Regions from separate parts of the Providencia sp. 2.29 genome, predicted to be linked through region 3. Evidence: predicted binding sites of a transcription regulator. Region 3 holds the regulator's gene; each other region holds the start of a gene.

Region 1 (6,073 bases), 2.2 Mb from region 3:
TAATGACGCAAAAAATGACCCTCAAGTGCTTATGGTTGTTTACAGCCCTTACAAAGGCACTGATACTTCCGTTAATTTCTTCGAGTACCGAGCAGGCCAGCTTTGGCAAATTCGTAGCCAAATCTTAAATGCGGGTGAGCAAGAAATGATGGAACAACTCCGTTTTAACAAAAACGATGATGTGATCTTTATGCAACGAGTCGAAAAAGATCGCAAAACCGCACTTTCTTCCGATGACATTATCCGTTGGCGTTTTGAAGCAAAACGTATTTTAGATATTAATACTGCTTTGGTAGTCGGTGGTGTGAAACTATACCAAGGCCGTTGGTCACAAAACCAAGTCGTCACTTGTGGCGGTGATGTCAAAAAAGTCGAATTTGAACCTTATGCACAAAATTGGTTAGAAAGCCGAACAAAAGTTTGGCATAAACAGCTGAATATTGCTTGGTTAGAATCCCCTGAAGGGAATCAACTTTTGATGGTTGCGGATACCGATTTTTGCCGCTGGCAGCCTAGTAAAGATTCATTGTAATCTCACCGCTCGTCGTCTTTCGCATCCTAACGTTGTTGGCTTCAGCAACTCACCTCAGTCACATATTTGTGTATACCCCCGAGGATAAATTACTTTGTCGCCTAGTTAGGCTACGAAATACTCAGCGCTTTCGCCTGTTAGAAATAAAAAAGCTGATAAAGCGGCTGTTTATCAGCTTAGTGAGTTTAGCTTCTGTGCTCGCTATTTCAGGCGTGCGACGGCACGATAACCAATATCTTTACGGTAAAAACTGCCATCCCAATGAATATTTTCAGCGGCTTGATAGGCTTTTTGTTGAGCTTGGGCGATATCATTACCGAGTGCTGTGACACAAAGAACACGGCCTCCGGCAGTGATGACCTTATCATCTTTCATTTTAGTGCCAGCATGAAATACTTTGCTATCCGCCATTTCTTCGGTCGGCAAACCGTGGATCACATCACCTTGGCGGTAATCACCTGGATAACCTCCGGCAGCAATTACCACACCGAGAGCAGGGCGTTCATCCCATAAGGAATCTTTACCTGCTAGCTCACCTTTTGCCCCTGCAAGACACAACTCGACTAAATCAGATTGTAAACGCATCATGATAGGTTGAGTTTCAGGATCGCCAAAACGGCAGTTAAATTCGATAACTTTAGGGTTACCAGCCTTATCAATCATTAGACCCGCATAGAGGAAACCTTGATAACGATGCCCCTCGGCATCCATACCTTTTACTGTTGGATAGATGATTTGTTCCATGACACGCTGGTGAATTTCATTTGTCACAACGGGCGCCGGTGAATATGCGCCCATGCCGCCCGTGTTAAGACCTGTATCACCATCACCAACACGTTTATGGTCTTGGCTAGTTGCCATTGGAATGACATTTTCGCCGTCCACCATCACAATAAAACTTGCTTCTTCACCGTCTAAGAACTCTTCAATCACGATACGGTGACCTGCATCACCAAATGCGTTACCAGCAAGCATATCGTGCACAGCATCTTTAGCTTCAGCCAGCGTCATCGCGACAATGACACCTTTACCTGCGGCAAGACCATCAGCCTTAATAACAATCGGTGCGCCGACGTTATCCAGATACGCCAAAGCAGGTTCGATTTCAGTAAAATTTTGGTAAGCGGCTGTCGGTATTTTGTGACGAGCTAAAAAGTCTTTCGTAAAAGCTTTCGAACCTTCGAGCTGTGCGGCGCCTTGAGTCGGACCGAAAATGGTTAGCCCTGCTTTTTGGAACGCATCAACGACCCCAATGACCAGTGGTGCTTCTGGGCCAACAATCGTTAGGCCGATTTGTTGCTCTTTCGCAAATTTTAATAATTCATCGATATCCGTTGCTGAGATAGCCACGTTTTCAAGATTAGGCTCTAATGCAGTTCCAGCATTACCCGGAGCCACATAAACTTTGTCAGCAAGTGGTGATTGTGCGGCTTTCCATGCTAGGGCGTGTTCACGACCACCGCCACCAATAATTAAAATATTCATACTTAACTCCACATGATTAATGGCGGAAATGGCGCATATTAGTGAAAATCATGGCGATGCCGTGCTCGTTAGCCGCTTCAATCACTTCGCTATCGCGGATTGAACCACCTGGCTGGATCACACAGGTCACACCAACGGCTGCCGCTGCATCAATACCGTCACGGAACGGGAAGAATGCGTCGGAGGCCATTGCACAACCTGCAACTTCTAAGCCTTCATCTGCGGCTTTAATACCTGCAATTTTCGCAGAATACACTCGGCTCATTTGCCCTGCACCAATGCCAATAGTCATATCATTTTTGGCATAAACAATCGCGTTCGACTTAACGAATTTAGCGACTTTCCAACAGAATAGAGCATCTTTAAATTCACGCTCAGTGGGTTGGCGTTTAGTCACAACACGTAGCTCGTCAGGTTCAACCATACCGAGGTCACGGTCTTGGACCAATAAACCACCGTTAACACGTTTAAAATCTAATCCTGCAACAGGTTTATCCCACTCACCACATGTAAGAACACGCACATTTTGCTTGGTCGCTAATACTGAAAGAGCATCATCGGCAACCGTTGGTGCAATAATAACTTCTACAAATTGGCGCTCAATAATCGCTTCTGCTGTTGCCTTATCAAGCTGACGGTTAAAGGCAATGATGCCACCAAAAGCAGACGTTGGATCCGTTTTAAACGCGCGATCGTAAGCTGCATGAATATTATTACCAATAGCAACACCGCAAGGGTTGGCATGTTTGACGATAACGCAGGCTGGCTCTTCGAAAGATTTAACACATTCTAAAGCGGCGTCCGTATCAGCAATATTGTTATAAGAGAGAGCCTTACCTTGCAGCTGTGTCGCCGTGGCGATTGATGCCTCTTTAGGGTTCTCTTCTATATAAAAAGCGGCATCTTGGTGACTATTTTCACCGTAACGCATGTCTTGTTTTTTGATAAAGTTTAAATTCAACGTACGAGGGAAACGTCCCGATGGTTGCGTTGTATCGCCATAATAAGGGGTGACTAATTCGCCAAAGTAGTTGGCTATCATACTGTCATAAGCGGCAGTATGTTCGAACGCTTTAATAGCAAGGTCAAAACGAGTAGACCAATTTAAAGAGTTATCGTGGTTATCCAATTCTTCAATGATTTTTTCATAATCATTGCTGTTCACAACAATCGCGACATCTTTATGGTTTTTAGCGGCTGAGCGCACCATTGTGGGGCCGCCGATATCAATATTTTCAACAGCATCTTCTAGGGTACAGTTAGGCTTAGCGACGGTTTGTGCAAAGGGGTACAGATTGACAACAACCATATCAATCGGTTCGATATTATGTTGCTGCATAATGGCATCATCAATGCCACGACGACCTAAAATGCCACCATGAACTTTTGGGTGAAGTGTTTTAACACGACCATCCATCATTTCAGGGAACCCTGTATAGTCTGAAACTTCGGTGACTTTTAACCCTGACTCGGCAAGTAGTTTTGCGGTTCCACCTGTAGAGAGCAGTTCAACACCTCGTTGTGAAAGCGCTTTAGCGAATTCAACAACACCTGTTTTATCAGAAACACTGAGCAGGGCACGACGAATAGGACGAAGCTGTTGCATGAGATAGATCCCTTGGATAAGAAAGCAATAAAACCGTAAGAGTTAGTTTAAAGCGTAAAAACGACGCTTCTTATATATACCTATTTCTGCTGTAACTGTTTAATCACATCAAAATATCAATAGATAGAGATAAGCCACTAACAATTTCAGAACATAAAAATAAAATCAACGATGAATTTTCATGCTAATTGTAACGCAATCGTTTGCGTAATGCGCGTTATATTTTAATTATTTTTATGGTTGTGGATAACTTTGTGGGTAAATCTGTATAAAGGTGCGTTTTGCTGTGGAATGCAGCAATCGAATAAAAAAGTGATAAAAAGGGGTTGCTAGAATTTTCTGACTCCCTATAATGCGCATCCGTTGTCACGACAAACCGCTTCGGTGGTCAGGTTAGAAAAGAAACCAGTGGCAACGAGAGGTGAAAAAAGAAAGAAAAAGTTGAAAATAATCGCTTGACTTTCTCACGAAAAAACGTAGTATACATCACCTCGCGACAACGACCTAACTGGTTAATATCGAAAGATAAAGTCGCAACGCTCTTTAACAATTTATCAGACAATCTGTGTGGGCACTCACAGGACACTATCAAAAAAATATTTGATTTTAAAGTCTTGAAGAGTGACTAACACGTTAATTCATATATGAAAGAATGTAGTCAGTTTAATTCTTTGAGCATCAAACGCTTTTAATTGAAGAGTTTGATCATGGCTCAGATTGAACGCTGGCGGCAGGCCTAACACATGCAAGTCGAGCGGTAACAGGGGAAGCTTGCTTCTCGCTGACGAGCGGCGGACGGGTGAGTAATGTATGGGGATCTGCCCGATAGAGGGGGATAACTACTGGAAACGGTGGCTAATACCGCATAATCTCTTAGGAGCAAAGCAGGGGACCTTCGGGCCTTGCGCTGTCGGATGAACCCATATGGGATTAGCTAGTAGGTAAGGTAATGGCTTACCTAGGCGACGATCCCTAGCTGGTCTGAGAGGATGATCAGCCACACTGGGACTGAGACACGGCCCAGACTCCTACGGGAGGCAGCAGTGGGGAATATTGCACAATGGGCGCAAGCCTGATGCAGCCATGCCGCGTGTATGAAGAAGGCCCTAGGGTTGTAAAGTACTTTCAGTCGGGAGGAAGGCGTTGATGTTAATACCATCAACGATTGACGTTACCGACAGAAGAAGCACCGGCTAACTCCGTGCCAGCAGCCGCGGTAATACGGAGGGTGCAAGCGTTAATCGGAATTACTGGGCGTAAAGCGCACGCAGGCGGTTAATTAAGTTAGATGTGAAATCCCCGGGCTTAACCTGGGAATGGCATCTAAGACTGGTTAGCTAGAGTCTTGTAGAGGGGGGTAGAATTCCATGTGTAGCGGTGAAATGCGTAGAGATGTGGAGGAATACCGGTGGCGAAGGCGGCCCCCTGGACAAAGACTGACGCTCAGGTGCGAAAGCGTGGGGAGCAAACAGGATTAGATACCCTGGTAGTCCACGCTGTAAACGATGTCGATTTGGAGGTTGTTCCCTAGAGGAGTGGCTTCCGGAGCTAACGCGTTAAATCGACCGCCTGGGGAGTACGGCCGCAAGGTTAAAACTCAAATGAATTGACGGGGGCCCGCACAAGCGGTGGAGCATGTGGTTTAATTCGATGCAACGCGAAGAACCTTACCTACTCTTGACATCCAGAGAATTTAGCAGAGATGCTTAAGTGCCTTCGGGAACTCTGAGACAGGTGCTGCATGGCTGTCGTCAGCTCGTGTTGTGAAATGTTGGGTTAAGTCCCGCAACGAGCGCAACCCTTATCCTTTGTTGCCAGCGATTCGGTCGGGAACTCAAAGGAGACTGCCGGTGATAAACCGGAGGAAGGTGGGGATGACGTCAAGTCATCATGGCCCTTACGAGTAGGGCTACACACGTGCTACAATGGCGTATACAAAGAGAAGCGACCTCGCGAGAGCAAGCGGAACTCATAAAGTACGTCGTAGTCCGGATTGGAGTCTGCAACTCGACTCCATGAAGTCGGAATCGCTAGTAATCGTAGATCAGAATGCTACGGTGAATACGTTCCCGGGCCTTGTACACACCGCCCGTCACACCATGGGAGTGGGTTGCAAAAGAAGTAGGTAGCTTAACCTTCGGGAGGGCGCTTACCACTTTGTGATCCATGACTGGGGTGAAGTCGTAACAAGGTAACCGTAGGGGAACCTGCGGTTGGATCACCTCCTTACCGTTGAAGTGTTTTGTGAAGTGTTCACACAGATTGTCTGATGAAAGAGTCAACGGTATCAATAGGCTTGTAGCTCAGGTGGTTAGAGCGCACCCCTGATAAGGGTGAGGTCGGTGGTTCAAGTCCACTCAGGCCTACCAAAATCGAATGAATGCTACGTTGTATCTCAGCTCGTTTACCTAGTGTAAACGTCGCTAAGCTACGCCTTGCCTTAATTCGAT
Region 2 (6,073 bases), 1.3 Mb from region 3:
GGTAAATACACGACGGGAAGTCGTATTGAGACATTGGGAAGCGTTGAAGGGAAGTCAGCCGATCGCCCGACAGGCATGCATGTTCCCATTAAAGGGCAGCCATTACAAGGGCACTCAGGCATCAAACGTATGTCAGATGGCACTTATTGGGTACTGACTGACAATGGCTACGGCAATAAAGTTAACTCACCTGATTCAATGCTGTATTTAACTCAATACGACATCGACTTTAAAACTGGAAAAGCAACGCCATTAAAAACGGTTTTCTTTCATGATCCCGATAAAATCATTCCGTTCCATATTATTAATGAAAGCACGGATAAGCGTTATTTAACCGGAAGTGATTTCGACCCTGAAAGCTTCCAGTTTGCCGATGGCGCATTATGGATTGGAGAGGAGTTTGGCCCGTATTTGATTAAGATGGATCTGAATGGCAAGGTGCTTGCTCTCTTTGAAACGTACGTTGATGGGAAAAAGGTCGTGTCACCAGATCATTATCAAGTGACAACACCGGCTAAGCCAAGCGATAGCGTCAGCTTTCAAGTGAACCGTTCAAAAGGTTTTGAGGGGATGGCCTCATCGCCAGATGGTAGCAAACTCTATCCAATGCTCGAAGGCGCATTGTGGGATAGCGAAAAACAAGATTATGAGAGCGTAGAAGGGAAACGGGCTGCACGCATTCTTGAATTTGATGTGAAAAAACAACAATGGACGGGGCGTAGCTGGTTATATGTTTTTGAAGATAATCAAAATGCCATCGGTGATTTTAATATGATTGACGATACTCATGGCTTGATTATTGAACGTGATAATGGCGAGGGAACCGCCGATAAAGCTTGTGCAGAGGGGGCTACGGATACCCAACATTGCTTTAGTCATTTAGCTAAATTTAAGCGAGTTTATCGGGTTGAATTTTCCGATAAAAACCAAGGTAAGCCAGTTAATAAGCAAGCCTATGTAGACTTAATGAATATTAAAGATCCTGAAGGCGTCGCGAAGAAACCATTGAATAATGGCGTATTTACCTTCCCATTCTTTACAATTGAAAATGTGGATGTTGTCGACGGTGAACACATCATTGTTGGCAACGATAATAATTATCCATTCTCATCCAGTCGCGAACCGAACCAAGCGGATGATAACGAATTTATTTTATTGAAAGTGCCTGCGTTGTTAAATCCTTAATTTCCTTGTCTATATTGATTTTGCTCGGGGAGTAGCCCGAGCTTTTTTATTTATCGCCAATTGTAAACATCGTGATTTTTACCGCCACCATTATTTTTTAGCGGATAACTCAGGCGGCTTCATCATTAATGTAAACATTAGCACCACAATAACGGGAGCCACAATAATAAGAAATGCCGGCGTGAAACTGTGCGTATAATCTTTAATAGCACCAGCAATAAAGGGGGCTAAGCAAGCGAGGGTCGATAGCAAATTAACGACAGAAAATAACTCTAAATAGGGGCCTCTGCCAAAATAGTTCGATAATAATACGCTAGATGCTAAGAAAGTCATGCCATAGCCGATACCAACACAGAGCACAAACAGTATTAACCATAACCAAGAGGTGGCGATACTGAGAGAAATAACCCCAATGATCATAATAATCAAACTACCAATTAACAGTTTTTTCGGTTCCAACCATTCGCCCGCCGCACCGCCAATAAAGCGTGAAAATGCGTTCACAAATGCCATGGTACTGAGTAATGAAACAGCTACGGTGATCCCAAAACCACGCTCTTCAATATGAGCGACGGCAAAACTGTTTACTGTAATACCGCACCATAAAAATGAGGTATAGGTTGCTGCGATTAAATAGAATTGCCAAGTACGTAGCGCACGGCGTACTGTCCAAACTTCTTTGGTGCGATAAATAGGTTTGCTAACATCACTGACCTGTTTTTGTACCACGCTTTTAGCGTGTTCACGTTCGCGTTGACCTTCGCGTAAGACCAAAATAGTCAGCAGTGTGACAATACCGAGATAAAGCGCACAGAGTACCCAGTGCATACGCCATGACCCTAACTGGTTTGACGCATAGAAATAGATCCAAGGCCCCGCGACGCCCCCTAATCCCCCGATGGTAAAATAGAGGCCAAAAGCGAGAGACTGTTTTTCAAATAGGCGAGAAAGAACATAGGTTCCCGGAACGGTCGCGAGTAGAGTAAAGCCTATACCTATCAGGGCAGTACCGAGAAAATAGCGACTGATGGTTTCGGTCGAATAGAGGCTATAAAACCCCGCGATAAAGACGAGAGCACCGAGTAAAAGGGTGAGGCGAACGCCGATTTTACGGATCAGGACAGACGGAAGAAAACTGGCTAAACCACAAGTCAACCCCAATAACGTGAAACCAAACCCTGCCTCTGTCCAACTCCATTGCAGTTCCTCAATCATACTGGGGAGAACAACACCTAACGAGGTAAAGGTTGTCGCGGTGGCTAAAAAATAGACCATCCCTAACAAAATGAGGATACTCCACTGATAAAGTGGGCTAAACAACGGGGAATTTGAGGCTACCATGTCAACTCCGGTCACTCTGCCTGTTTTTTGCACAAAAAAGACAGCGATATAAACGCAAAATGCCCGAAAATATCGGGCATCGTATCGCGCTATTTTCCCTGTTTATTGGGCATAGTACCAGTTTAATTTTGCTTTTGCCCATTCAATGCCACTTTTGTACTCATTTGGTAACATATCGACGAGTGCGTCTAATGTATCAGCAAGCATTGACGGAGCATTATGCGTGAGATTTAAATGACCAACCTTGCGGGCTGGGCGTACTTCTTTTTCATACCAGTGTAAGTGTACGAGTGGTAGGCTGAGCCAGTGTGAGTTGACATCAGTACCAATCAAATTAACCATAACGGATGGACTAAACACTTCTGGTGATGGCATTGGTAAATCTAAAATAGCCCTCAAATGTAGCTCAAATTGGCTAATAGAGGCACCATTTTGAGTCCAATGGCCGCTGTTATGCACGCGAGGAGCAAGCTCATTGATGAGTAACTTATCACCAACCACAAAGCATTCCATTGCCATCACGCCAACATAATCTAACTCATCCATTACTGTACTCAACATGGATTGTGCTTGTTTTTGCTGTGAGTTATCTGCCTTCGGAAACGCTACGCTGGTACGTAAAATCCCTTCTTGATGTAGGTTATGGGTAATCGGATAAAACACACTCTCACCAGCACGGTTACGTGCGCCAATGACTGAAACTTCGGCATCAAAAGGGATACCTTGTTCGACAATGCACTCCCCGTAGATTTCATCGGGCAGGCTGGCTTCATCACCAGGGCGAACACGCCATTGACCGCGCCCATCATAGCCACCAGTCCTACGTTTAACTATCAAAAAATCGCCAAGTGTTGAGAATAACTCAGGCCATTGATCTTTGGATTCAAGACAGGCCCAAGGAGCGGTTGCTAGGCCCAATGAATCAAATAGACTTTTTTGGGGAAACCTGTCAGCTAGGCGAGGGAAAATATCGCGATTAATAAATGCATTATGGCGGGCCAATTCTTTGGTCAGTGGTGTCTCAGGCCAGCGCTCAATTTCTGCAGTAATGACACTTTGTTGATAGGGAACGGCTTCTGGCTCGGCATCTAAACCAACAGGAAACACCGCGATACCAAGTGGTTCACCTGCTTGGCGTAACATTCTTCCTAATTGACCATTACCAAGGACACAAACAGGTTTCATTACGCCTCCCGAGGGTCTGGGTTGTTCAACACGTCATTAGTTTGACTTTCGCGCCAAGCCGATAGGCGTGTTAATAAGGCTGTGTCAGTGTTTGCTAAAATTTGCGCTGCCAATAATGCCGCATTTGCTGCTCCAGCTTTGCCAATTGCTAATGTGCCAACAGGAATGCCTTTTGGCATTTGCACAATAGAATAGAGACTATCGACACCGCTTAAAGCCGCACTTTGCACAGGAACACCTAATACAGGAACCAATGTTTTCGCAGCTAGCATCCCCGGCAAATGTGCCGCGCCACCTGCACCAGCAATGATCACATCAAAGCCATTTGCTTTTGCTTTTTCAGCAAAGGAGAATAATTTATCAGGCGTACGGTGTGCTGAGACGATTTCAACGTGAAAGGGCACTTGCAGCTCAGTTAAAACATCCGCCGCATGTTGCATAGTTGACCAGTCACTTTTAGAACCCATAACAATGGCGATTTTAGCCGCAGATTGTGCAGATACTTGGGCAGTCATTTGATGTGATCCTGTGGTTAATAAACTTTCACCGTGAGGTGGGAAAAATAAATTACCTCGATCATATCATGGTAAAAGGGGAAGGAAAACGTTTGCGTGGTTAAAATATCAGCAGACAGACTGGGGGTTTAAGAGCGAGTCGAGTGTGTCTCAGGCTCGAAAGGGAAAAAAATAAGTTCGATACCTTGTTCGTTAATCACAAATGCGGAGCCTTCATGGTGCCATGCTCCTAATACACCACGATAGCAGCACTTATCACCAACCTTCACTTCATGAATAGCAGGACGATGTGTATGCCCATGGATCATCCAATCAGCTTGGTAATTTGTTAAGGCGTTAATCACCGCTTGTGGGTTGACATCCATGATTGATTCGGCCTTCATACTGCTGGCGTATTGGCTGTTTTGGCGCATTTTTTCTGCTATCCGCCGGCGAATAAACAGCGGTAGGGCTAAAAATAGGCGTTGGATCCAAGGCGTATGCACTTTTTTACGGTAATTTTGATAAGCCTGATCATCAATACACAGTGTATCACCGTGTAAAATGAGTACGCGTTTACCATAAAGCTCCAGTAATGTTTCTTGGTTGAGTATAGTCATACCACATTGTTTGGCATAACGTTTCCCAAGTAAAAAGTCTCGATTACCATGGATAAAGTAGCAGGGAATGCCTCGCTCAGTGAGCATTGTTAGGGCATTGGCGACTTGCTGGTGGAGTGGGGTTTTATCGTCATCACCAATCCAGTAATTGAAAAAATCACCGAGTATATAGAGGCTATCGGCATGAATTGCTTGCTGATGAATAAAATTCATAAAACCGGCGGTGATCGCCGGTTCATCTTCACTCAAATGCAAATCTGCAATGATATAAGTGGACATATTGTTGAGTCGAATTATTCGCTAACAGTCACTTTTTCGATCACAACATCTTCGCGAGGAACGTCTTGGTGGAAACCGCTGTTTCCTGTTGCAACGCCTTTGATTTTGTCAACAACGTCCATGCCTTCTACAACTTCAGCAAAGACACAATAGCCCCAGCCTTCAGGACGTTCTGAACGGAAGTTAAGGAAGTCGTTATCAACAACGTTAATGAAGAACTGTGCTGTCGCTGAGTGAGGATCGTTGGTACGTGCCATAGCAAGAGTACCACGCGTATTTTTTAAGCCATTGTTAGCTTCGTTTTTGATTTGTGCTTTTGTTGCTTTTTGTTTCATGCCTGGCTCAAAGCCGCCGCCTTGGATCATGAAACCGTCAATGACTCGATGGAAAATGGTATTATTGTAAAAACCTTCACGGCAATAGCTTAAAAAGTTTTCGACAGTAACAGGGGCTTTATCGTCAAAAGTCTTAATAACAATATCACCGTGATTGGTATGAAAAGTAACCATAATAGCTATCCTGAATAATTGTTTTATTGCGCCTTCTTATGAAGGCGTTGTTGTCAGAAAGTTTATATCACAGATGAAACCTGACTTGAAGTCACAGTCTGGTTTGTAAAAGCAGCGAGTGATAAAAATAGACAGGTAAACACTATGGTTAAACCTTGCATTATTGCAATGTTCAGGTTTCAATATCACTCTATTTAACAGGTTGATACCTTATTATTGAGATACCCCTTATAGCTTGAGCGAGTAATACGCTAAATAATTCAAGGTGTAACAGGGCGGCAACAGACTAGTCGGCTAGGCATAGGCAATATGTATGGCTAGCGTTAAAGGCAGTCGCCGTTTGTGTTGCGGCTTGAATCAAGGTAAGCCAGTAAGGAAAAACACGTACACATTAAACGGAATAGTTCAGATGCTACAGATTTTTAATACACTGAGTCGTCAAAAAGAAGAGTTTAAACCC
Region 3 (6,073 bases):
AAAACTTTTCGGTTTTTGGCATAATAACCAACAACCGGAAACCTAAAATGAAAGCCTAATGTCTGATAAAAATAATCCTAACGCACTGGTTAGCCGCTTCAGGGGCTATTACCCTGTTGTCATTGATGTAGAAACTGGTGGGTTTAATGCCAAAACGGATGGTCTACTTGAAATTGCCGCCATCACGCTCAAAATGGATAAAGATGGCTGGTTATCGCCTGATGAAACACTTCATTTTCATGTTGAACCCTTTGAAGGGGCTAATTTAGAACCCGCTGCGTTAGCTTTTACGGGGATTGACCCAACTAACCCTTTACGTGGTGCTGTTAGTGAGTATGAAGCACTGCATGCCATTTTTAAAATGGTACGAAAAGGGATGAAAGCGACCGATTGTAATCGAGCTATCATTGTGGCTCACAACGCCACATTCGACCACAGCTTTGTCATGAATGCCGCTGAACGTGCGGGTTTAAAACGTAACCCTTTCCACCCTTTTGCGACTTTTGATACCGCTGCATTAAGTGGCCTTGTTTTTGGGCAAACGATTTTAGCTAAGGCCTGTGTCGCAGCAGGGATCCCTTTCGACGGTAAACAGGCTCACGGCGCTTTGTATGATACAAACCGCACTGCTCTTCTTTTTTGTGAGTTAGTTAATAAGTGGAAAAAGCTCGGTGGATGGCCACCAGCGGAGCAAGAGTAAAAAATAGCCGTATCCGAAATAGAAAGACCGTATTAGTCTAAACGCTTAATACGGTCTTTTTAGATACATTAATGACGAGATTACTCAGCTTTCGTCTCATCAGCAGGACGGTACTTGTCTGCTGTTTCTTTAATCAGTGACTGTAATTCACCACGCTGATACATTTCCATGATGATATCACAACCACCTACTAATTCACCGTCAACCCATAATTGGGGAAATGTTGGCCAATTTGCGTATTTTGGTAGCTCTGCACGGATATCTGGATTTTGCAGGATATCGACATAAGCGAAACGTTCACCACAAGCAGATAACGCTTGAACTGCCTGAGCAGAAAAACCGCAGCTAGGAAGCTTAGGAGAGCCTTTCATATACAGCAGGATTGGGTTTTCTTTAATCTGGCGTTCGATTCTTTCAATTGTCGTCATTTTTACTTCCTTAACATTAATATAATTAGTATATTTCTTGTTTTTCAATCAGATAAAAAATACAGAACAAAAAACATACTACATAATACTACATTTCACTCTTAATACATCAATGAGTTAAGCTGCGATTACGAATGAAAAAGAGGGGTGTTAAGCCCCTCCTTTGGTTTGCTTGTATTGTGACTTATTTATGATTCAAGTCAAATAAATCTACTACCTAGCACGCTCCCTGCTCTGCATCACTCTTTTCCTACCATACTCTCCCGCAATGATAAAAAACCAACGAATAACAGTCTCACTGAACTATCAGCTTATCTCACAAATTTATTTGGTATTAGGGAACAATCAGGAGAGCGACGGTAGTTATGAGCTAACTACACGTTAGTCATCCACCCGCTATTGAAAAGCCATACGTTCATCTCCCCGTTTACAGTTACGGTGAAACTCTGCTGATAAAATAATATCCCTATGATTTTACGGTGTATTTATCAGTAAGATTTGTTAAGATAACCCTATAATGACTAAGCCTACAATCAGGCAGCCATATCGTGCTATTATTAATATATTAAATAATAGTTCATGCCGCATAAATGTTCAGTTTATGCACATTAACAGCATGATCATGGCTATAAAAATATTCGCTCAACTTTATGAGCACTACACCCATATGTGTTGTTTTACACCTAAACAAGGAGTACGCAATGTCTTTTGAACTACCCGCTCTACCTTATGCTAAGAATGCTCTAGAACCTTATATCTCGGAAGAAACACTCGAGTACCATTATGGTAAACACCATAATACCTATGTTGTTAACCTGAATAACTTAGTCAAAGGTACTGCTTTCGAAGGTAAATCACTGGAAGAGATCATTAAAACCTCAGATGCTGGTATTTTTAACAATGCGGCACAAGTTTGGAATCACACTTTCTACTGGAACTGCTTAGCGCCAAACGCTGGCGGGGAACCAACAGGTAAAGTCGCAGAAGCGATTAACAAAGCATTTGGTTCTTTCGCTGAATTTAAACAGCAGTTCACTGATGCAGCAACCAAAAACTTTGGTGCTGGTTGGACTTGGTTAGTTAAAAAAACTGATGGCAGCTTAGCGATTGTAAATACCTCTAACGCTGGCACCCCTATCTCTGGTGATGACAAACCTCTTCTTACTGTCGATATTTGGGAGCACGCCTACTATATTGACTACCGCAATGCACGTCCTAAGTATTTAGAGAACTTCTGGGCGCTGGTTAATTGGAAATTTGTTGAAGAAAATCTAGCTTAATTGATTTTTATCACTAACAATAAGGGCGAGTATTCACTCGCCCTTATTCATTCTACCTTTATTTAAAAGGCAAAATTAGAAAATATGTACTGCAAAAGCAATGATCACAGCCAAAGAACCTAACGCTGCTAATAATCCAAATTTAAAATCTGTATCCATGAGTTCCTCTCATCAAACGAACAGTTAACCAGCAACATAACCATAACTTTAACATGGTTAAATAAGTATGACATGACGATTTATAAAAACCAGTGTCTATATCACAGGTTATAACATCAATTATTTCTTTTGTTTTTGCGCTAGATCAGACAAAATCGATAACAAATCGCTAAATTATTGCCAGTTAAGGTACTATGCCTCAATATGCTGGTAATTTTTAATAAGAATTCATGACAAGACCGCTTATTGGTCAGGAGTTTTTTTTCCCCATGGCAACGATTAAAGATGTGGCGAAGCGCGCTGGCGTCTCCACCACAACCGTATCCCATGTAATTAACAAAACACGCTTTGTAGCCGATGATACTAAGGCTGCTGTTTGGGCTGCAATAAAAGAACTCAATTATTCGCCGAGTGCCGTTGCTCGTAGTTTGAAAGTTAATCATACAAAATCCATCGGCTTGCTCGCGACATCGAGTGAGGCACCTTATTTTGCTGAGGTCATTGAGTCTGTTGAAAACAGTTGTTATGAGAAAGGCTATACTCTAATTTTATGTAATTCGCATAATAACTTAGGTAAACAACAAGCTTATTTACAGATGCTGGCACAAAAACGTGTCGATGGCCTACTCGTCATGTGTTCTGAATATCCTGATAAACTAATCAATATGTTAGAAGATTACCGTAACATCCCAATGGTCGTTATGGATTGGGGAACATCACGCGGTGACTTTACTGACAGTATCATTGATAATTCATTCCATGGCGGCTATCTCGCGGGTCGTTACTTAATTGACCGAGGCCATCGCGATATTGCGGTGATCCCCGGCTCTTTGGAAAGAAATACAGGGATTGGGCGGCTCACTGGCTTTAAAAAGGCCATGGAAGAGGCGAAGGTCACTTTACGTGACGAATGGATTGTTCAAGGCGACTTTGAACCTGAGTCAGGCTATAAAGCCATGATGCAAATTTTGAGTAATAAGCAAAAACCCACTGCCGTATTCTGTGGTGGTGACATCATGGCGATGGGCGCCATTTGTGCCGCTGACGAAATGGGGCTACGGGTTCCTCAAGATATTTCCATTATAGGTTATGATAATGTGCGCAATGCACGTTATTTCACCCCTGCATTAACCACAATACATCAACCTAAAGAACGCTTAGGCCAAATGGCATTCGCTATGTTACTAGATCGCATAGTGAATAAACGTGAAGATGCACAAACAATCGAAGTGCATCCACGTTTAGTTGAACGGCGCTCAGTGGCTGATGGTCCGTTCATCGATTACCGCCGCTAATTAAGGAGCTAGCCATTCGGCGTTGAGTGTTTCACTGTCTCCTAAGTATTCAAGTAACCAACTCAACGCCGGTGAGGTATTTTTTTCAACCCAAGTTAAACAGCATGGGCTTGGCGGAAACGGCTGTGTTAATTGTAATGGCACAAGCTTTCCAGCGTCACAAAATGGCGCTCCGCGGTGTTCAGGTACCATCCCAACACATAACCCATTCACTAAACACGCCATTCCATTTTCCCAAAATGGCACGACTAAACGCCGCTGGTTATCTAGTGCCCATGTATCGCGTTTGGGTAGGTTCCTTGATGTATCTTCAAGGCACAGACTTGGGTATTCACGCATTTGGTCATCCGTTAATCCTCCCTTTAACTGCGCTAATGGGTGGTTAGGACTGGCAACACATAACCATGACATAAACCCCATATCACGAAAACTATAGCGTTCGCCGATCGGTGAGGCGCGTGTTGCACCAATAGCCACATCGACACGCCCATCCGCAAGCGCATCCCAAACACCGTTAAAAACTTCAGGATGGATATACAACTCAATGTCTGGGAAGTGGCGATAGAAATCGAGGATCAATTGCTCCGTTCGTTGAGGTTTCACTATGCAGTCAACCGCAATACTAAACTGCCCTCGCCAGCCATTTGCGGCTTGCTGACACTGGTGGCGTGTCTGTGTCATTTTTTTGATAACAGATCGACTTTGCTTGATAAATATTTCCCCAGCCTCTGTTAAAACAACATCGCGGTGACGGCGCTCAAATATCGGTACTGCAAGCCATTCCTCGACTTGCTTGACCGTATAGCTAATCGCAGAAGGCACTCGGTGAAGCTCCTCTGCTGCACCACTAAAACTCCCAGTTCTTGCAACTGCATCAATCACTTCTAAGGAATGAGCTGACCACATAACGATACCTTTCAAAAATTTTGATAGCACATTCCAAATATTACCGTTTCACAATGTAAAAATACAACCTATACAATAGGGTATCTATTAACAATTTTGTAAATTTTAGATAAGTAATCTGCCATGACAAATACAGCGACAAAAAACTCCCCAGGCTTTATGTTCTACCTTGCTGGGTTGAGTATGCTAGGGTTCTTAGCTATTGATATGTATCTTCCCGCATTTGGGTCAATGCAAACTGCATTAAATACTTCTGAAGGCGCAATTAGTGCTTCTCTAAGTATCTTCTTAGGGGGATTTGCCCTTGCTCAACTGCTATGGGGGCCTTTATCGGATAAGCTAGGTCGTAAACCGATCCTCATTGCCGGTTTGTCACTCTTTATTTTAAGTTGTTTAGGGATGTTATGGGTCACCAGTGCAACACAACTGCTTATCTTACGTTTTTTACAGGCAATTGGCGTCTGTAGTGCAGCCGTTCTTTGGCAAGCACTAGTTATCGACCGTTATGACTCCTCTAGTACGCAAAAAGTGTTTGCGACCATTATGCCCCTAGTTGCTCTTTCTCCTGCTTTGGCGCCTTTATTGGGTGCATGGGTGCTTGAGCATTATGATTGGGAAATTATCTTTGTTGTTTTAATGGCCGTTGGGGTTTTATTATTACTTCCGACATTTTTATTAAAAAATGTTGCCCCAAAAGAGATCATTAGTAGTACATCAGGAAAAGAGTCCGTTTCATTTTTAAAATTACTCAGCTCACGTATATACAGTGGTAACGTTTTGGTTTACGCATCCTGTAGTGCCGGTTTCTTTGCTTGGTTAACGGGGTCACCTTTTATTTTAAGAAATATGGGTTTTGACCCAGCAGATATTGGTCTGAGTTATATTCCTCAAACTCTTGCCTTTATTATTGGTGGTTATGGATGTCGTTTTTTATTAATCAAAGTCCGTGCTGAAATCTTATTTCCATTATTATTGATCGGCTATGCTGTGAGTATGTCAATTCTGTTTGTAATGGCAATTTATACCACACCAAGCCTAACCATGATCTTAATCCCCTTTTGTTTTATGGCAGCAATGAACGGTGCTTCTTACCCAATTGCAGTTTCAAAAGCGCTGAATGCCTACCCTCAGGCAAGTGGTAAAGCTGCCGCATTGCAAAATACCTTACAACTGGGATTGTGTTTTGTCGCCAGTATATTAGTTTCCGCATTACCTTTTGATCCGCTACTATCCACAACAGGTGTCATGGCAATAACAATATTACCAATGATTATTGGTTATTTTGTTCAAAATACAAAAGATTGC
Region 4 (6,073 bases), 880 kb from region 3:
TCCTGAGCAAGTAAAGGACTCTGCTAAGCATAAAAAAGATGATGAATAATCAGTTTACAATCCCTAATGCCGAGTCTCCGCTGGAGGCTTGGCTCTCTTATCAGACAAACTTGCACAGCCAAAATATTGATATGGGGCTAGAGCGAGTTGGCTTAGTCGCCCGCAAAATGGGTTTAACACAACCCGCACCTCGCGTCATTACCGTCGGTGGTACTAATGGTAAAGGTACAACCTGCCATACGATTGAATCTATTTTGATGGCTGCCGGTCTGAAAGTCGGTGTTTACAGCTCACCACACCTTGTTCGTTATACGGAACGTGTTCGTATCCAAGGTTCGGAATTGGCCGAGTCCGACTTTTGCCGTGCCTTTGCCGAGATTGAACAAGAGCGAGGCGATATCTCTTTAACCTATTTTGAATATGGCACGCTGGCGGCATTAACGTTATTTAAGCAAGCCTCATTGGATGTCGTGATCCTTGAAGTGGGTTTAGGTGGTCGCTTGGATGCGACGAATATCGTCGATGCAGATGTCGCGGCGGTGACCAGTATTGCACTCGACCATACCGATTGGTTAGGGTCAGATAGGGAACATATCGGTTTTGAGAAAGCGGGTATATTCCGCGGTGGTCGCTATGCGGTTGTCGGTGAACCTGATATGCCTCAGTCAATTGGTCAACATGCCGAAAATATCGGTGCGTTGCTGTTTCGTCGGGATAAAGATTGGTCATTTGAACAACAGCAAGATTGTTGGGCATGGCAGAGTCGTCAATGCCAATGGCTGAATTTACCACTACCTAATGTGCCGTTAGCAAATGCAGCGACCGCATTGGGGGTGATATGTTGCCTTAAAGAGATTGATAGCCAACTTGCGACTAAAATCACTGATCAGGCAATTCATGACGGCTTGCGATCGGCTCAGTTACCGGGGCGCTTCCAAATTATTGGTGAAAAGCCATTAATGATTTTGGATGTCGCGCATAACCCGCACGCTGCTGGATATTTGATAAACCGCTTAGCACAACTGCCTGCTGTGGAAGGGCGTCGTGTCAGAGCCGTGGTGGGAATGCTTGGAGATAAAGATATTCAAGGTACACTCACCTGTTTATCAGAGCAAGTGACGGATTGGTATGTGGCTCCTCTTACTGAGTTTCGTGGGGCGCCTGCCTCGCAGTTGAGTCAATATCTTGATTCACCACAAGTATTTGATTCAGTCGATGACGCGTGGCAAAAAGCGTGCCTTGATGCAACAGATAACGACATCATTGTTGTTTGTGGCTCATTCCATACGGTCGCTCACGTAATGATGTTGTTAGAAAATTCAAAAGGATAAAATCGGTGGCGAGTAAATTTCAGAATCGTCTTGTCGGTGCCATTGTTTTAATCGCGGCGGGGGTCATTGTATTGCCTGCGCTACTTGATGGCGATAAGAAATATAATGAAAATGAATTTGCGGCCATTCCTATTATTCCTAAACCTGGTGATGAACAGGATATCGAAGCTATTGCACCGCTGGCACAAAATCCGGCGTCAGGCCAAGCTTCTGAGGCTATGCTGTCAGAAGCGATTTCCGAGCAGAAGCAGGAGGAGCAACAGCGACAGCGTGAGCAACAAGCCGCTGCAAATTCTGCCTCTCAACCTCAAGAGGTGCCGAATATCCCTGCTGAGGCACCTAAACAGGTGGAGCCAAAGCCTGAACCTAAACCAACGCCAAAACCTGAGGTTAAAGTAGAGCCGAAGCCAAAACCTGAGCCTAAGCCAGAAGTACAGGCCCCACAAGGTAAAGCTTTTGTGGTACAGCTTGGGGCGTTGAAAAATGCAGCAAAAGTTGAGGAAATTGTCGCAAAATTGAGGTTGTCAGGGTATCAGGTTTATACCGTACCTTCACGGCCAGTCAATGGGCAACTGACGCGAATTTTTGTCGGACCAGAAGCTTCAAGGCAATTGTTAGAAGGCGCACTGCCTGAGCTACGTTCAATCACGGGGCTACAGGGAGAGATTAGGGCTTTTAAGCCATGATATTAAAATAGGAATATCACAAAAAGCCTGAGCTTTTAATCAATTACAGCGGCGAAGATGAATTTTTCTTTTCGCCGCTGGTTTTTTTAAATTGTATGTAAATTGGTTACGCAAACGTTTTCGTTTTCTGTTAGAATGCACTCCAGCCACTGCCGTGGGTGCGAATTTTGGAATAAGATATGGTCTGGTTAGATTACGCAATTATTGCCATCATTGGCTTCTCGGCATTGGTAAGCCTGATCCGTGGGTTTGTTCGAGAGGCGTTGTCACTAATCACATGGGGTTGTGCTTTTTTTGTGGCTAGTACATTTTATCCTTACTTGGCGGAATACTTTACGCGCTTTGAGGATATACTGGTACGAAATGGTATCGCCATTGCAGCATTATTTATTGCGACATTAATTGTCGGTGCTGTTGTGAACTATGTCATTAGTTCTCTGGTTCAAAAGACTGGCTTATCGGGTACAGATCGTGTTCTGGGGATCTGCTTCGGAGCGTTGCGTGGGGTATTGATTGTATCGGCATTACTCTTTTTTCTCGATACTTTTACGCCTCTACCTCAAAGTGAGGATTGGCAACGTTCGGAACTTATTCCGCAGTTCAGTCATATAATCAGGTGGTTCTTTGACTACCTGCAAAATGCGTCAAGTTTCCTACCGGAGAATATTTCTCCGTCTGGCTGATGAGGAAAGACTAAATGTGCGGTATTGTCGGTATCGCCGGTGTTACGCCGGTTAACCAATCAATTTATGATGCTTTGACGGTGCTTCAGCACCGTGGGCAAGATGCAGCAGGGATTGCTACCATTGATGGCAAAAATAATATTCGCTTACGTAAAGCGAATGGCCTCGTCAAAGATGTCTTTGAAACGAGGCACATGCTCCGACTACAAGGTAATATGGGGATCGGTCATGTCCGTTACCCAACCGCAGGTAGTTCGAGTGCATCAGAAGCGCAGCCCTTCTATGTGAATTCACCTTTTGGTATCACCCTTGCTCATAATGGTAATCTGACAAATGCGCATGAATTAACGCGCCGTTTATTTGAAACCGCCCGCCGCCATGTCAACACAACCTCCGACTCTGAGATTTTGTTGAACATCTTGGCTTATGAATTAGACCGTTTTGACCACTTTCCGTTAGAGCCAGACAATGTGTTTACGGCGGTTGCGGCAATGCATAAAAGGTTGCGTGGCGCATACGCATGTGTTGCATTGATTATTGGGCACGGTATGTTGGCGTTTCGTGACCCTTATGGTATCCGGCCATTGGTCTTGGGGCGCCGCATATTAGAAAACGGCGCACAAGAGTACATGGTCGCTTCAGAAAGTGTTGCGTTGGATACGTTAGGCTTTGAATTCTTACGTGATGTCGCACCCGGTGAAGCGGTTTATGTGACAGAGCAGGGGCAGTTGTATACTCGCCAATGTGCAGAAAACCCACAATTAACGCCTTGTTTATTTGAATACGTCTATTTTGCTCGTCCAGACTCTTTTATTGATAAGATCTCGGTTTACAATGCGAGACTACGTATGGGGCAGAAATTAGGTGCTAAAATTGCCCGTGAATGGGAAGATCTGCAAATTGATGTGGTTATTCCAATTCCAGAAACCTCTTGCGATATCGCCCTAGAAATTGCCCACATATTAGATAAACCATATCGCCAAGGATTTGTCAAAAATCGCTATGTGGGGCGCACCTTTATCATGCCAGGCCAGCAGGAGCGTCGTAAGTCGGTGCGTCGTAAGCTCAATGCAAATCGTGCAGAGTTTCGTGATAAAAACGTATTGTTAGTGGATGACTCTATCGTGCGTGGCACGACCTCAGAGCAGATTGTCGAACTCGCTCGTGAAGCTGGCGCGAAAAACGTCTATTTTGCTTCCGCTGCACCAGAAGTGCGCTTCCCAAATGTGTATGGCATTGATATGCCGAACGCGAATGAATTGATCGCCCATGGGCGTGAAGTCGATGAAATTCGTAAACTGATTGGGGCAGATGGATTAATTTTCCAAGATCTGAATGACTTGGTTGATGCCGTTCGTGAAGAGAATCCAGAAATTAATGAGTTCGAGTGCTCTGTATTTGATGGTATCTATGTCACAAAAGATATTGATCAAACTTATTTAGATTATTTAGAAAATCTCCGTAAAGACGATGAATTAAAAATTAAAGATCAAAATGAAATTGAGAACCTAGAAATTTATAACGAAGGTTAATCATTTCTTTATACATATTAAGAATGCCAGCGAGATGATTGCTGGCGTTTTTCTATGCACAATAAAAGTCTCTCACATCATGTGAAAGACTTCTATATAAAAGGCAGCCCTCTATGCGGATGGTTATGATTTATTCTATTAATTGGATAATTCATCCCAAAATTCAATAGATTGAGATGAAACTAATTTTGCTATAGTCATTGGTGATTCTTTATTTATAAAAAGAGTACCAAGCCCCCTAAAAAATAATATAAAATCAGATGCAATTTGTTCAAAGTCATCCATTGATGACTCATTTGTCATAGAAAAAACCTCACCTGTATTAACATTTAAAATTATGGTATAAGGATCGGATATTGCTATAACAATAAATTCAGCAGGTCTATTTTTTCCAGTCCACCATTTATTAACATTATCTCTATCATTTATGCTAACTAACATATTAAGGTAATCAGAGCCATTACCGAATGAGATATTACATAGCGAAAAATTATCTAAATTGTAGCTATCTAAAAATGAAGAAAATTTATCAGGGAATGTAATATTAAGGAGTTCTTCTGATGACTTAAGATTCAATAATGGCTGATCACGTTTCAATAACCTTAAATCATCAAAATCACTACCTAATGGAGAAAATTTATTATCCAATTGCTCACGTATTTCTTCTAATGTTAGCAACACAATGAATCCTCTTTATTTTGTATGCCATACATCACCACTACTAATATGGGGAGTGCTTAGTACAGGAATTGCGTATTGAGCAAAATCAACATGGCGAATACATCAAGCTACACTATTAATAGTGAGATGGTTAAGTAGTTTTTAGCATCAAAAGATATGTGCTACTTACACATATCTTTTGATATAACGTATTCATTTGGTGCGAAAATAGATGATTTGTAGCATGTGTAGTAGCCTTTTGAGGTTAAATCAATACTGACATAGGTCGAAAAGAAAAAGCTAAACACTATGCCTATTATAAAGATAACAGCGAAAAATCCAGCTATCCTATTATTCATTTTTTGTAGTTCTTTTTTATATCCCAATATAAAACTATAATATGAAAAATATAGTATCAAAGGAGCTGAAAAACACAGGAACCCTGTTTGAAATGAGAATAGAATTCTAGGCTTCATTTGAAAGTAATCAATATAATATGTTGTTGATAGATAGATCCCGAAGATTGCTAAAAGTAAAAGCGCTATAGATGATAAGATTAACTTTGTGGGCTCTAATTTAACCACGACTGAATCTCCCCTACAGAGTAAAAAATTGGTCTGGATGGTAAGGTGTTTCTGGTTTTCTTGCTCTGTGAGTTTTTAAGCCTTTAATGATAGTTGTACTAATTTGGAATTTATTATCTAACCAGTACAATAGTATCCCTACAGATACACCTACAGCAAACACCTCTAAAGCTACAAGTATGACACTTGTTCCAGTCGTTAAAGCAGCAGTAGCTAAACCTCCAGTTATGGCTGTCGTTATTTGAGTGCTGATAGCTAGCTTTGCCATGTCCATGGGTATATTCACAAAAAAATCAACCAAGGTATATTCATTCTTGAATATTAATTCAATAGTTCTATAAGCTGCTGAGAAAACTATCGCAAAGCGAGCTGCGCCTACAGAGATATTATTCATGCCTTGAGTGCCTACTCCCATGTATAAAATACGAGGGTTGTTGACTAAATAACGAGTTCCATTTAAGTATGCTCTTATTCCAGCATGGCCTGATAGGCGAATATAAACATTATCGTTTGGCCCTGTATATTGAGTTGCTCTGATATTGAGATTCTCAAACTCGTTAACAATTCTGTTTATTCTGTAGGCTTCATAAATATTTT

Evidence for each region. Region 3 encodes PurR, which represses purine synthesis genes. Its sites were predicted from a motif close to CANGCAAACGTTTGCNTG; they were not measured.
Region 1: a site for PurR is predicted at 3,816-3,833, ahead of purH (bifunctional phosphoribosylaminoimidazolecarboxamide formyltransferase/IMP cyclohydrolase). Genes of this name have one in related genera too.
Region 2: a site for PurR is predicted at 4,308-4,325, ahead of purE (5-(carboxyamino)imidazole ribonucleotide mutase). Genes of this name have one in related genera too.
Region 4: a site for PurR is predicted at 2,125-2,142, ahead of cvpA (colicin V production protein). Genes of this name have one in related genera too.

Annotation. Positions count from the first base shown of each region.
Region 1 covers NZ_CP065420.1:428,964-435,036, forward strand. Annotated here, with positions in the region: gene I3B46_RS01860 (DUF1481 domain-containing protein) at 1-532, shown strand, start outside; gene purD (phosphoribosylamine--glycine ligase) at 734-2,017, opposite strand; gene purH (bifunctional phosphoribosylaminoimidazolecarboxamide formyltransferase/IMP cyclohydrolase) at 2,034-3,623, opposite strand; rRNA gene I3B46_RS01875 (16S ribosomal RNA) at 4,313-5,852, shown strand; tRNA gene I3B46_RS01880 (tRNA-Ile) at 5,916-5,992, shown strand.
Region 2 covers NZ_CP065420.1:1,346,491-1,352,563, forward strand. Annotated here, with positions in the region: gene I3B46_RS05990 (esterase-like activity of phytase family protein) at 1-1,185, shown strand, start outside; gene I3B46_RS05995 (MFS transporter) at 1,276-2,526, opposite strand; gene purK (5-(carboxyamino)imidazole ribonucleotide synthase) at 2,629-3,711, opposite strand; gene purE (5-(carboxyamino)imidazole ribonucleotide mutase) at 3,711-4,226, opposite strand; gene I3B46_RS06010 (UDP-2,3-diacylglucosamine diphosphatase) at 4,355-5,104, opposite strand; gene ppiB (peptidylprolyl isomerase B) at 5,119-5,613, opposite strand; gene cysS (cysteine--tRNA ligase) at 6,023-6,073, shown strand, end outside.
Region 3 covers NZ_CP065420.1:2,671,998-2,678,070, forward strand. Annotated here, with positions in the region: gene rnt (ribonuclease T) at 59-700, shown strand; gene I3B46_RS12310 (Grx4 family monothiol glutaredoxin) at 781-1,128, opposite strand; gene sodB (superoxide dismutase [Fe]) at 1,830-2,408, shown strand; gene cydH (cytochrome bd-I oxidase subunit CydH) at 2,484-2,567, opposite strand; gene purR (HTH-type transcriptional repressor PurR) at 2,837-3,862, shown strand; gene punR (DNA-binding transcriptional activator PunR) at 3,863-4,768, opposite strand; gene punC (purine nucleoside transporter PunC) at 4,892-6,073, shown strand, end outside.
Region 4 covers NZ_CP065420.1:1,790,723-1,796,795, forward strand. Annotated here, with positions in the region: gene accD (acetyl-CoA carboxylase, carboxyltransferase subunit beta) at 1-49, shown strand, start outside; gene folC (bifunctional tetrahydrofolate synthase/dihydrofolate synthase) at 42-1,331, shown strand; gene dedD (cell division protein DedD) at 1,337-2,017, shown strand; gene cvpA (colicin V production protein) at 2,197-2,700, shown strand; gene purF (amidophosphoribosyltransferase) at 2,715-4,232, shown strand; gene I3B46_RS07955 (nuclease) at 4,371-4,913, opposite strand; gene I3B46_RS07960 (DUF1240 domain-containing protein) at 5,075-5,368, opposite strand; gene I3B46_RS07965 (hypothetical protein) at 5,490-6,073, opposite strand, start outside.